2 regions of the Clostridium sp. ETTB3 genome follow, and region 1 is predicted to be linked to the other one. Evidence: riboswitches for the same ligand, from Rfam matches in the RefSeq annotation. Region 1 holds a riboswitch; the other holds the start of a gene.
The links. Region 1 has a riboswitch for thiamine pyrophosphate ahead of thiT (energy-coupled thiamine transporter ThiT). Riboswitches for the same ligand answer to the same signal wherever they lie in the genome.

Region 1 (5,463 bases):
CATGGTATTAATTTGCTCTAAAAAGGATATAAAGCAAATTGTAAATTTAGGTCCTTTAGAAGTAACAGATAAAGGAAAAGGTGAAGTAACAAAGGAATTTAATGTTTCCAATATTGCTGGATTAAATTTAGATTTTGATAAAATAAGTGGAGCAGCAATAGTTAAAATGAATAATGATAGTCCAATTTTCGTAATGTGCGGTTTTTTGAACGGGCAACAACCAACTGATAATTGGAAAGGATATACAATTGTTAAAACTAGAGATGTTAGAAGTACAAAATCTAATATAATTAAGGATTCTAAGAAAGAGATAAAAAAGAACGATTCTAAAAAGAGAAAAGTTAAAGAAGAATCTTTAAGTGAAAATGAAGCTAAAGAGGAAGAAAAGCCTATAATAGAAAATCCTATAAGAGATGAAGTTGAAGTGAAAATAGAACCTGAAGAGACCAAAAAAGAATTTGCAGAATCTGAAGAATCAGAAATAATTGAAGAAAATGAACCTAAGGAAAATTTAAGAGGTAAATTTGAAGATTATGAAGATGAGATTGAAGCAAATAAAGAATTTGATCCTATAAATGGTAAAATAAGAGGTAGTATTGGTGAATATTTTGAATCAATAGTAGATGGGTTTGAAAGGGATACTGATAGTATAGATGAATTAAAATATACAAAATGGTATAAAGTGCCAGTTAATGATTTGCGTGAAATGTGCAATATGAATAATTATAATAAATATACATTAGCTTATTATCCAATGTTAAATTATTACCCATATATTAAAAAGTATGGATTTTTTATGATTGGATATAAATGTGATTCAAAGGGAAATCTAAAACATATTATTTATGGAGTGCCAGGAAAGAAAGATAAGGATGAACAACCTTATGATGGACGTACAGGATTTGTAACTTGGGTAAGTATTAAAAATAATGCTAATAATGGTTGCTGGTTAATGTTTTATGATTTTAAAAATTCAACAGTGGTTGTCCCAATGAAATAATCAAGGAAAACATAATAAATTAAATAACATATTTAAATATTCATTAAAGATTAATATAGCAATTTAATTTGCTAATATTGGAATAAAGTATTATAATTATCTTTATTAGGAGAAGCTTATGCTTCTCCTATTATTTTAATTGGAATTTAGAGGAGATACAAATGTCAAAAACATTAAAAAATTATATTTTATTTATATTTTTAATAATATTAATTTTTAATTTTTCGGGCTGTACAATTATGGAAAAGATCGAAGAAAAGCTTGGATTAAAAAATGATTATTTTGAATATTTAAATTCAAATGATATAGAACAAATTAGTATTCAAAGCACAAGAGATACTGGATTTAAATTTATAGTTACAGAGGCTAGTGCTATTAAGGAAATATATAGTATATTATCTAGAGCAAAGGTAAGTGAAAATAAATCAAGTTTAGACCCAGATTATAAGTTTGAATTTGATTTAGGAGATGAAATAAAAGAATTTAATTATGTTGTAGGAACTGAAGATGGTAATTTTTATAATGATGATAATGTATTTTCAGTTTCTAAGAGACTTGATGAAGTAATAATAAAGAATTTATCTTTTATTAGAAAGCCTAGAGATTTTGATTATATTTATTATCAAACTATATTAGAAGTATTACAAATAGTAAATAAAAATCAAAGTTTAAAAGATTATAATGTAGGAGTAAATATAAGTGGTGATATTGATTGTTTAAAATATGTATTTTCTAGTGATTTAAATAAGTTTTTAGCAGAAGCTAAAAAAATATCTCCTAATATAGAACTAGTAAATAATAATGAACCTAATTTTGATATAGTTATTACAGTAAAAAATAGAGGTTATGATAGTAGTAATTTTAAAACATTGATTACAGTAAATAATAAAAGAGAAAGTACAGAAAATAAGTATTATGTTGTAGCAGTTAATGAATTTAAGGAATGGAATATAGATGTTTTAGAAAATAAGCCTAGTGGATGGTAAAAATAAAAATACACCATATAGCTCAAAAAAGCTATATGGTGTATTTTTTATGCAGTAGTTATATTTGATTTAAGAATTTTAATTAACTTTTCTATTGGTAAAAATGCTAACAAAACTAAACAAATTAATAATTCTCCACCTACAGCTAATCCATTAACAGTTAAAGAATAAACTATTGGTGACATACCTTCAGGTGCATATGAACCAAAGAATACAACACCAGAAATAAAATGAAAAATAAATCGCAACATCATACCAATGCTTGCCCCTAAGTATTTATTCTTAAAAAATCCTGCAGCTCCAACAGCCATAAAAGGTAATGGATAATCAAAAAGAACTTGAATAGGGTTTAATATATATGGATCTAATATTAATTTAAATACTCCAAAAAGGAAACCAGTAAATAATCCCACAGATGGGCCATAAACGAAGGAAATAATCATTATTGGAATCATACTTCCTAAAGAAATGCTTCCACCACCGTTGGGAAGAGAATAAATTTTAATCATATCTAATATGAATGCTAAAGCAATAGCTAGTCCTATTCTTGCAATTAATTTTGAGTTTAATTTTAAAGATTTAAATTTTATAAATGCAATTAATAAGATAGCACAACCAAATAATGTAATTAATGTTAATGGGTTGCTAAAAATAGTTTTTAAATTTTCAACAAGTGTTGATAGAAAATTTGACATAAAAAAATACCTCCTTATTTGCGTAAGAGGGTACCACAATAATAGAATATATATTTTTTTATTCTATAATAGCTTCCCTACGCTGGAATTATCCAGATCAGGTTAAAAGGGTTGATGAAAATTCATCTCTCAGCATTAGGCACCCCTAGCAACTTTATATACTAATTTTAGGTAAAAAATTATAGAAAGTCAACAGTTTTATTAATGTTTTGGATTGCTTTATAATTTGTATTTGTAGATTTATTAAATAAATTAGTTAAACTTATATTAGTACCTAAAGGTATAAGAGTTTCAAATGAAGTTAATGGAATGGTTATGATAGAATCATCTTCTAATAAGATAAAAGCATCATTACCTGTATAATCTAATATCATACCTTTCATAATTTTAACACCATCCTAATAAATTTTTATTAGTTTACCCTTAAATTTAAATAAAAATACACTTAGAAATAATATCTAAGTGCATTTTTATAAATATAAATCCTTATATACAATTTGAAAAACCATTAAAGATTCTTCAATTTTATGTTTTAGTAAACTCTTTCTATTATCAAATTCTTTTTCACCTAAAGGAGTTAGTGAATAAAATTTTTGGAATTTTTTTTTAGGATCATTCCATTGTCCTATTACTAATCCTTCTTTTTCTAATTTTTTTAATAAAGGATATATTCCACCGGTGCTAGGAGTCCAAAGTCCATTTGTTCTTTCTGAAATTTTTGTGGAAATTTCGTTACCATTTGTAGGGCCTGATTTTAAAATATGAAGTACATAAATTGGTAATAGACCTTTTGTAAAAACTTGACCAACAGCTTCTTTTTCCTTTTGTACTTTTTTTATTTCTGCAAGTTTTGCTTTATATTCTTCATATAATCTTTTTTCCTCAGTTTTAAGGTCATTTATGTTATTAAAATCAAAATCACTCATAGTTTATTTATCCATTTTAACTGAAAAACCAAATAATCCAGGACCAGAATGAACACCAAGTGCAGGACTTATTTCTGCAATTTTAATTGATGATATGTTTGGTAAGTTTTTTATAGCTTCCATATATTTAATAGCTTCTTCTTCACATCCTGCATGTAAAACAGCAACTTCACATTTACATTTTTCTAGGTAGCCCTTTAATAATTCTGTCATTTTAGATAAAGATTGTTTTCTTCCTCTAACTTTAGTAACAGTATAATATACTCCATTTTCATCTGTAGTTATTATAGGTTTTAAATTTAAAAGTTCACCTACTGTTCCAGCAAGTCTTCCAATTCTTCCACCTTTTTTTAAATATTCTAATGTATTAAGTGTAAAATAACCAGTAATTCTTTTTCTTATATTAGGTATTTCAGAAACTATTTCATTAAAACTTTTTCCTTCTCTTATAAGCTTTGCAACTTCTAATACTATTTCACCTTGAGGATAAGCTAATATTTTGGTGTCATAAACAAAAGAAGTTAAGTTTGGATGATCTTCTAAAGCTAATCTTAAAGCATTATAACTTCCTGAAAGTCCACTAGAAATTGAAATACAAATTACATGAGTATAACTTTCTTCTTCTAATTTATTTAAAATTTCTTCAGTATCTTTAGCACTAGGTAAAGATGTTTTAGGAATTTCATTTTCTAAATTTTTATAAACTTCTGAAGGAGAAATATCTATTCTATCTCTATATTCAGCATTAGAGTAAATTATTCTAAGTGGTAATAAATTAATATTATTTTCTTTTAATGTATTTAAATCAAGATCGCATGCGCTATCTGTAATTAAAGCAATTTTTTGCATATAAAAAATCCTCCGATTAATTAAATTATATTATTAGTATATCATATAAGATAACATTATCAATAGTGATAATGTTAATATTATCAATATTGATAATGTTGATTAAATATATGGATAAAAATAAGAAAATTTAAAGTAAATTCCAGGAAAATATTTACAAGTAAAATGAGTAGAGGTAAAATGTATATGTATATAAAAAAATACACAATATATTGTGTATAGGAGGCGGGGAAATGCTATATGTAGTTAAGAGAGATGGCAGGGAGGTTGAATTTAATACTGATAAAATTAGGAATGCAATAAAAAAAGCAAGTAATGAAGTTGGAGAGTCATTAAAAGAAAGTGAAGTATTAATTTGTATTCAAAGAGTAATAAAGTATATAGAAGAATCTCAAAAAGAAAAAGTATCAGTAGAAGAAGTACAAAATTTAGTAGAAAAAGCATTAGTTGATAGTGGACATACAAATATTGAAAAAGCTTATTCTGCATATAGAAGAGAAAGAACTAGGGTTAGAGATATAAAATCTGATTTAATGAAAGTTATAAAAAAAATAGGAGTAGAAACTGATAGAGATAATGCTAATGTTGGAAATAATTTTAGTTCTAAATTATTAAGGATAGCATCAGAGTCTAATAAGTGGCATAATCTTTATAATATGCCCAAGCATTTAGCTAAAGCGCATGAATTAGGAGAATTATATTTTCATGACCTTGATTCATATAACTTGACTACGAATTGTTTGCATATACCTACTGGAGAAGTTTTAAGTAGAGGATTTAATACTGGTTATGGAACGATAAAAGCACCTAAACGAATAGAAACAGCAGCAGAATTATCATGTATATTATTACAATCAACTCAAAATGATATGTTTGGGGGGCAATCACATCCTGATTTTGATAATGATATGGCACAATTTATTGAACCTACAAGAAACGAAATAAGGGAGGAGTTATTAGAATTAGGAATAGAAGAAAAAAGGTTAGATGATTTAGTAGAAAAAAAA
Region 2 (5,463 bases), 1.1 Mb from region 1:
ATTATGGCAATAAGAGTAATTGTAATATACTTTGTTTTAAAGGATTCATTTACTTTTGTAATAAGAGGAATTTTTAGTAAAATAAAATCAAATGGCATGGCGCAATTAATTTGGTTAGGTGCTATTTATATGTTATTAATTGATTTTAAGTCTACTTTTATAATTTTAGTTATAGGAAGCCAAATAATAAATTATTCTATGAAGTTAAGAGATGCACAAATTAATATGTTAAAAACATCAATTTTAAAAAGATAAAAATAAGGAGATGTCGCATTAAGAATAAATATTACAATATATTGTGTTGATTTTTATTTTTTAAAACAATATGTTGTGTGTAAAATTTTTAGTACGACAGCCCCTTATTTTTTATATAAGAGTAAGAGAATTTACATCTAATTTATAAGTTGCATCTTTTCTTTCAACTATAATATTAATTTTTTCCTTTAATTCTTCATCATCCATTATTTTAGAAATAAGTTCACGAGTTGGATTCATTGCAAAAGGTATACCAACTGATTTAAGCATAGTGAAATCACCAGCAGTATCTCCATAAGCATAACTTTGGCTTAAATCAATATCATATTTTTCGCAAAGTTCTTTTATTGCCTTTTCCTTGCTTTCAGAATCCCACATTGGAATAATGTTACCATTATATTTATTTTCAGAATCTAATTCATAAATTGTCCCTCTATAATCATCCATATTATATTTCGATGACATTTCTTTAACTAATTCAATAGGAGAACCAGAAATAGCAATAACAATATCCCCTTGTTCTTTGTGCCACTTTATTCTTTCTCTAGAAAATGTATAAACTCTATCACCTTTTTGTTCAATAACTTTTTTTGCAATATAATCTATATGATATTTGTCTAATCCTAATATTGCTTCTGTATAAACATCAACCATCTTTAAAAGGTAAGTATCATAATCACCTTGTCTTTTGTCCCAATTAATATAAGCAGGTTTTACTTCTTTATACCATTTTTTTTCATCTACAAGGTCATATTTTATTATTTTTTTAAAAACCTCAGTTATAAGTCCTTCTCTGTAAATTGTTCCATCTATATCGAAAAATGCAGCTTTTCTTGACATATAAAAACCTCCTTATGTTCATTAATAAAATTATTATCTTATAGTTATTAAGGTATATGATAATAAAGATAAGCAAAAATTGCAAGATTAATTTTAAGGAGTATAGTTTAAAAATGTAGATAAATAAATTTAATGAGGTTTAAAACAAATAAAATATAATATAATAGAATGTATTAATTGTAAATCTTGACAAAAGGTAGCTAAATAATATAATAAGTATATAAGAATTAAATAAAATGCTAGGGGTGCCGAAAGGCTGAGAAATAAATTATTATTAACCCTTGTACCTGATCTGGATAATGCCGGCGTAGGAAAGCTTGTTGATGTATACTAAAAATGAACCTATTAAATTTAACTTAAAATATTTCAATATAAAAATGTTTTATATTTATTTTACTTAGGAAGATTTTTAATATAATTTTAAATGAAATAGCTGTATTCCAGTAAGGAATATAGCTTTTTTTATGTATTATGAAAGTTTAATTTTTGAAATAGTAAGGTTAGTGAGAGTAATTAAGTTTAAGATTTAAAATTTATAATTTTAATATCATGAACTAAATGAGTGATAGTTACTTTGTTTTACTTAAAATTTAAAGTTTAAAGGAGAAGAAAAATGAGAAATTACAAAATACCAACATTAACAATTGCAGGTTCTGATTCCTCAGGAGGAGCAGGAGTACAAGCTGATTTAAAAACATTTAGTGCTATAGGTACTTATGGAATGAGTGTTATTACTGCAATAACAGCTCAAAATACACAAGGAGTTTTTCTTGTTGAAGATTTAAGTAAGGAAATAATTGAAAGGCAAATAGAAGTTGTATTTGAAGATATAACACCAGCAGCAGTAAAAATAGGTATGGTATCTAGTCCAGAAATTATTCATACTATTGTAAATACTTTAAAGAAATATAAGCCTAAATATTTAGTGGTGGATCCTGTTATGATATCTAAAAGTGGATATTCATTATTAAAGCCAGAAGCTAAGAAAAGTTTAATTGAAGAACTTATACCAATGGCTTATATAATTACTCCAAATACTCTAGAGGCAGAGGAAATTACAGGAATAAAAATAAATGATGTAAATGATATGAAGGAAGCAGGGAAAAAAATATTAGAATTAGGTCCTAAATTTGTGTTAATGAAAGGTGGGCATTTAGAAGGAGATGCTGTGGATGTATTAATAGGAAAAGATACATTTGAAATTTATAAACAAGAAAGATTAAATAAGAAAAATACACATGGAACAGGATGTACCTTATCATCAGCAATAACTTCACACTTAGCATTAGGTTATGACATAGCTGAGGCTGTTAAGTTAAGCAAAGAGTATATAACAGAAGCAATAGCACATAGCTTTGATATTGGTAAAGGGGTTGGACCTGTTAATCATTTTTATAAATTTGAGGATTAAACAAGGAGAATAAGTAATGTTTGAATTAATAAATAAAGTTAAAGAAATAAATCCTTTAGTATTACATTATACAAATGAAGTTACTATAAATGATTGTGCAAATATAACACTTGCATTAGGGGCAAGTCCTTTAATGAGTTATTCTGATGAAGAGGTTGAAGAAATAGTTAGTGTTGCTAGTTCAGTAGTAATTAATATTGGTACTATGAATTCAAGTAGATTAGAGTTATTTGTTAAAGCTGGAAAGGCAGCTAATAAATTTAATAAGCCTGTTGTATTGGATCCAGTAGGTGTTTTTGCAACTAAAACAAGAATAAATTTTGTAAATAAACTTTTAAATGAAATAAAGTTTGATGTTATAAAAGGCAATGTTGCAGAAATAAAGTTCATTGGAGGATTGGATGTAAGAGGACAAGGCGTAGATTCATTTGATGATGGAGAAGATATTTCAGAAGTTATTAAAAACGTAGCTAAAAAACTTGAGTGTATAGTTGTTGCTACTGGAAAAGTAGATTTTATTAGTGATGGCAATGATGTTATAAAAATATTTAATGGAACTCCAAAATTAAAAAGTGTTACAGGAACTGGCTGTATGACTGGAAGCTTAATAGGAAGCTATTTAGGTACTTATGATAAGTTAGTAAGTTTAGGACAAACTGATAATTTAAAAAAAATAGAAGCAGTTGCTATGGGAATACTTACAATGGGATTAAGTGGGGAATTAGCTGATAAGAATGACATAGCAATTGGAAGCTTTAGAGAAGAACTTATGAATAATGTTTATAAAATGAATAGTAAGAAATTAAAGGAGTATGGAAGGTGTGAATAATATGAAATTTTCAGAAGTTTTATTTAGTGAAGTAAAGGAAATTTGGGATGGATATTTAGAGCATCCATTTGTTAAAGCAATAGGAGAAGGAAGTTTAGATAAAGAAAAATTTAAGAATTATTTAATTCAAGATTATTTATATTTAAAGGATTATGCTAAGGTTTTTGCTATGGGGTTAGTTAAAGCATCAACTATGGATGAAATGAAGTTTTATCATGAATCTATAAAAGGTATATTAGATGATGAAACTGCAGTTCATGTTAATTATTTGAATGGATTTGGATTAAGTACAGAAGAGGTGGAGGAATATAAAAGTGAATTAACAACTGAAAGTTATACAAATTACATGCTTGGAATTGCATTAAAAGGTGATTTAAAGGATATTGCAATGACTATAATGCCATGTACTTGGAGCTATTATTATATTGGAAAGCACTTATATGAAACATATAAGGAAAACTTAAAAGATAATTTTTATACTCCATGGATAGAAGAATACGCATCAAATGAGTTTAGAGAATATACACAAGAGTGGATTGATTATATAGATGATATATGTAATGACATATCAGAAGTAAAAAAGGAAAGGTTAAAGGACATATTTATAAAATCTAGTCTTTATGAAATGGAGTTTTGGAATATGGCAAATAAATAAACTAAATTCCCATTTTTAGGTTAGGTATTACAATTATCAACTATCGTATATAAAATTTAATTTAAGATGAGGTAATTAATATGGTTGTTTTTATAGCGATAATATCAGTAATATTATTTATATTTTATTTTAGGGATTTAAAAAAAAATCCTATAACAACAAAGAAAATGGTAATAATTGCAATGATGAGTGGATTATCATTTATGCTTAGTTTAATTCAGTTTATAAAATATCCTCAAGGTGGAGGTATAACGTTATTTTCTATGTTACCAATAATGATACTTTCAATATTATATGGTAGAACAGCAGGTATAACAGGTGGATTAATATGGGGCTTTTTATCATTATTAAATGGAGCATATGTAATACATCCAGTTCAATTTTTCTTGGATTGTCTATTTGGGCCAATGGCTTTAGGGTTTGCATGTATTTTTGGTAGTGAGAAGAAATACAAAATAATTTTAGGTGCATTATTTGCAGTTACTTTAAGTGTTTTTTCTTATTTTGTTTCAGGTGTAGTATTTTTTGCGGAATTTGCACCGAAGGGAATGAATACATATCTTTATTCATTCTTATATAATTTTACTAGTGCTGGAGTTGAAGGTATTTTATGTATAATACTTTTATCTATAATTCCTTTAGGGAGATTTAAAAAACTAGTTAACGTTAAAGATATTGCAAGCATAAATATTAGAAAAAGGTGATAAAAATGAAAGATTTAAAGCTTTATTTAGTAACAGATTCAGATATTTTAAAAGGAAGAGATTTTTATAATTGTATTGAAGAAGCATTAAAAGGTGGAGTTGCAATGATTCAATTAAGAGAAAAAGATGCTAGTGGAAAAGATTTTTTAGAAAAAGCAATGAAGCTTAGAAGTTTAACTAAAAAATATAATGTTAAATTTATTATTAATGATAGAGTAGATATTGCAATGCTTTGTGATGCTGATGGAGTTCATGTTGGACAAAGCGATATAAGTGCAGACATGGTTAGAAAGCTTATAGGTAAGGAGAAAATAATAGGAGTATCTGCAAGAACAGTAGAAGAAGCAATGAAGGCTAAGGAAGATGGGGCAGATTATCTTGGGGTTGGAGCTATGTTTACAACTACTACAAAATTAGATGCTAAAAGTGTGACAATTGATAAGTTAAAGGCAATTAAAAAAACTGTAGATTTGCCAGTAGTAGCAATTGGAGGGTTATCATTAAATAATATTGATGAATTAAAGGAAGCTAATGTTGATGGATATGCTGTTGTTTCAGCAATATTAAAAGCTAATGATATAAAATTAGAGTGTGAAAAGTGGACAAGAAAAATAGAAGAATTAAAAAATTAAAAAATTAAAACTGTAAGGGGTAGGAGAAAATATGGAATTAAGTAAAAATAAAAGTAGGACTAAAAAGTTAGTTATAAGTGGAATATTAATAGCAATTTCAACTATTTTAGGTACATTTTCTATCCCATTATTAGGAG

Region 2: linked by a shared signal. The riboswitch ahead of thiD (bifunctional hydroxymethylpyrimidine kinase/phosphomethylpyrimidine kinase) and the one ahead of thiT (energy-coupled thiamine transporter ThiT) in region 1 are both predicted to bind thiamine pyrophosphate.

The regions. Positions count from the first base shown of each region.
Region 1 is NZ_CP199832.1:114,112-119,574, forward strand. It holds gene ACUN06_RS00525 (DUF7922 domain-containing protein) at 1-1,000, shown strand, start outside; gene ACUN06_RS00530 (hypothetical protein) at 1,162-1,986, shown strand; gene thiT (energy-coupled thiamine transporter ThiT) at 2,034-2,681, opposite strand; TPP riboswitch at 2,739-2,838, opposite strand; gene ACUN06_RS00540 (hypothetical protein) at 2,861-3,064, opposite strand; gene ACUN06_RS00545 (PadR family transcriptional regulator) at 3,152-3,607, opposite strand; gene ACUN06_RS00550 (DegV family protein) at 3,611-4,456, opposite strand; gene nrdD (anaerobic ribonucleoside-triphosphate reductase) at 4,690-5,463, shown strand, end outside.
Region 2 is NZ_CP199832.1:1,861,685-1,867,147, reverse strand. It holds gene ACUN06_RS09200 (DUF2232 domain-containing protein) at 1-255, shown strand, start outside; gene ACUN06_RS09195 (HAD family hydrolase) at 367-1,095, opposite strand; TPP riboswitch at 1,327-1,426, shown strand; gene thiD (bifunctional hydroxymethylpyrimidine kinase/phosphomethylpyrimidine kinase) at 1,709-2,506, shown strand; gene thiM (hydroxyethylthiazole kinase) at 2,523-3,335, shown strand; gene tenA (thiaminase II) at 3,337-3,990, shown strand; gene thiT (energy-coupled thiamine transporter ThiT) at 4,071-4,694, shown strand; gene thiE (thiamine phosphate synthase) at 4,694-5,326, shown strand; gene thiW (energy coupling factor transporter S component ThiW) at 5,358-5,463, shown strand, end outside.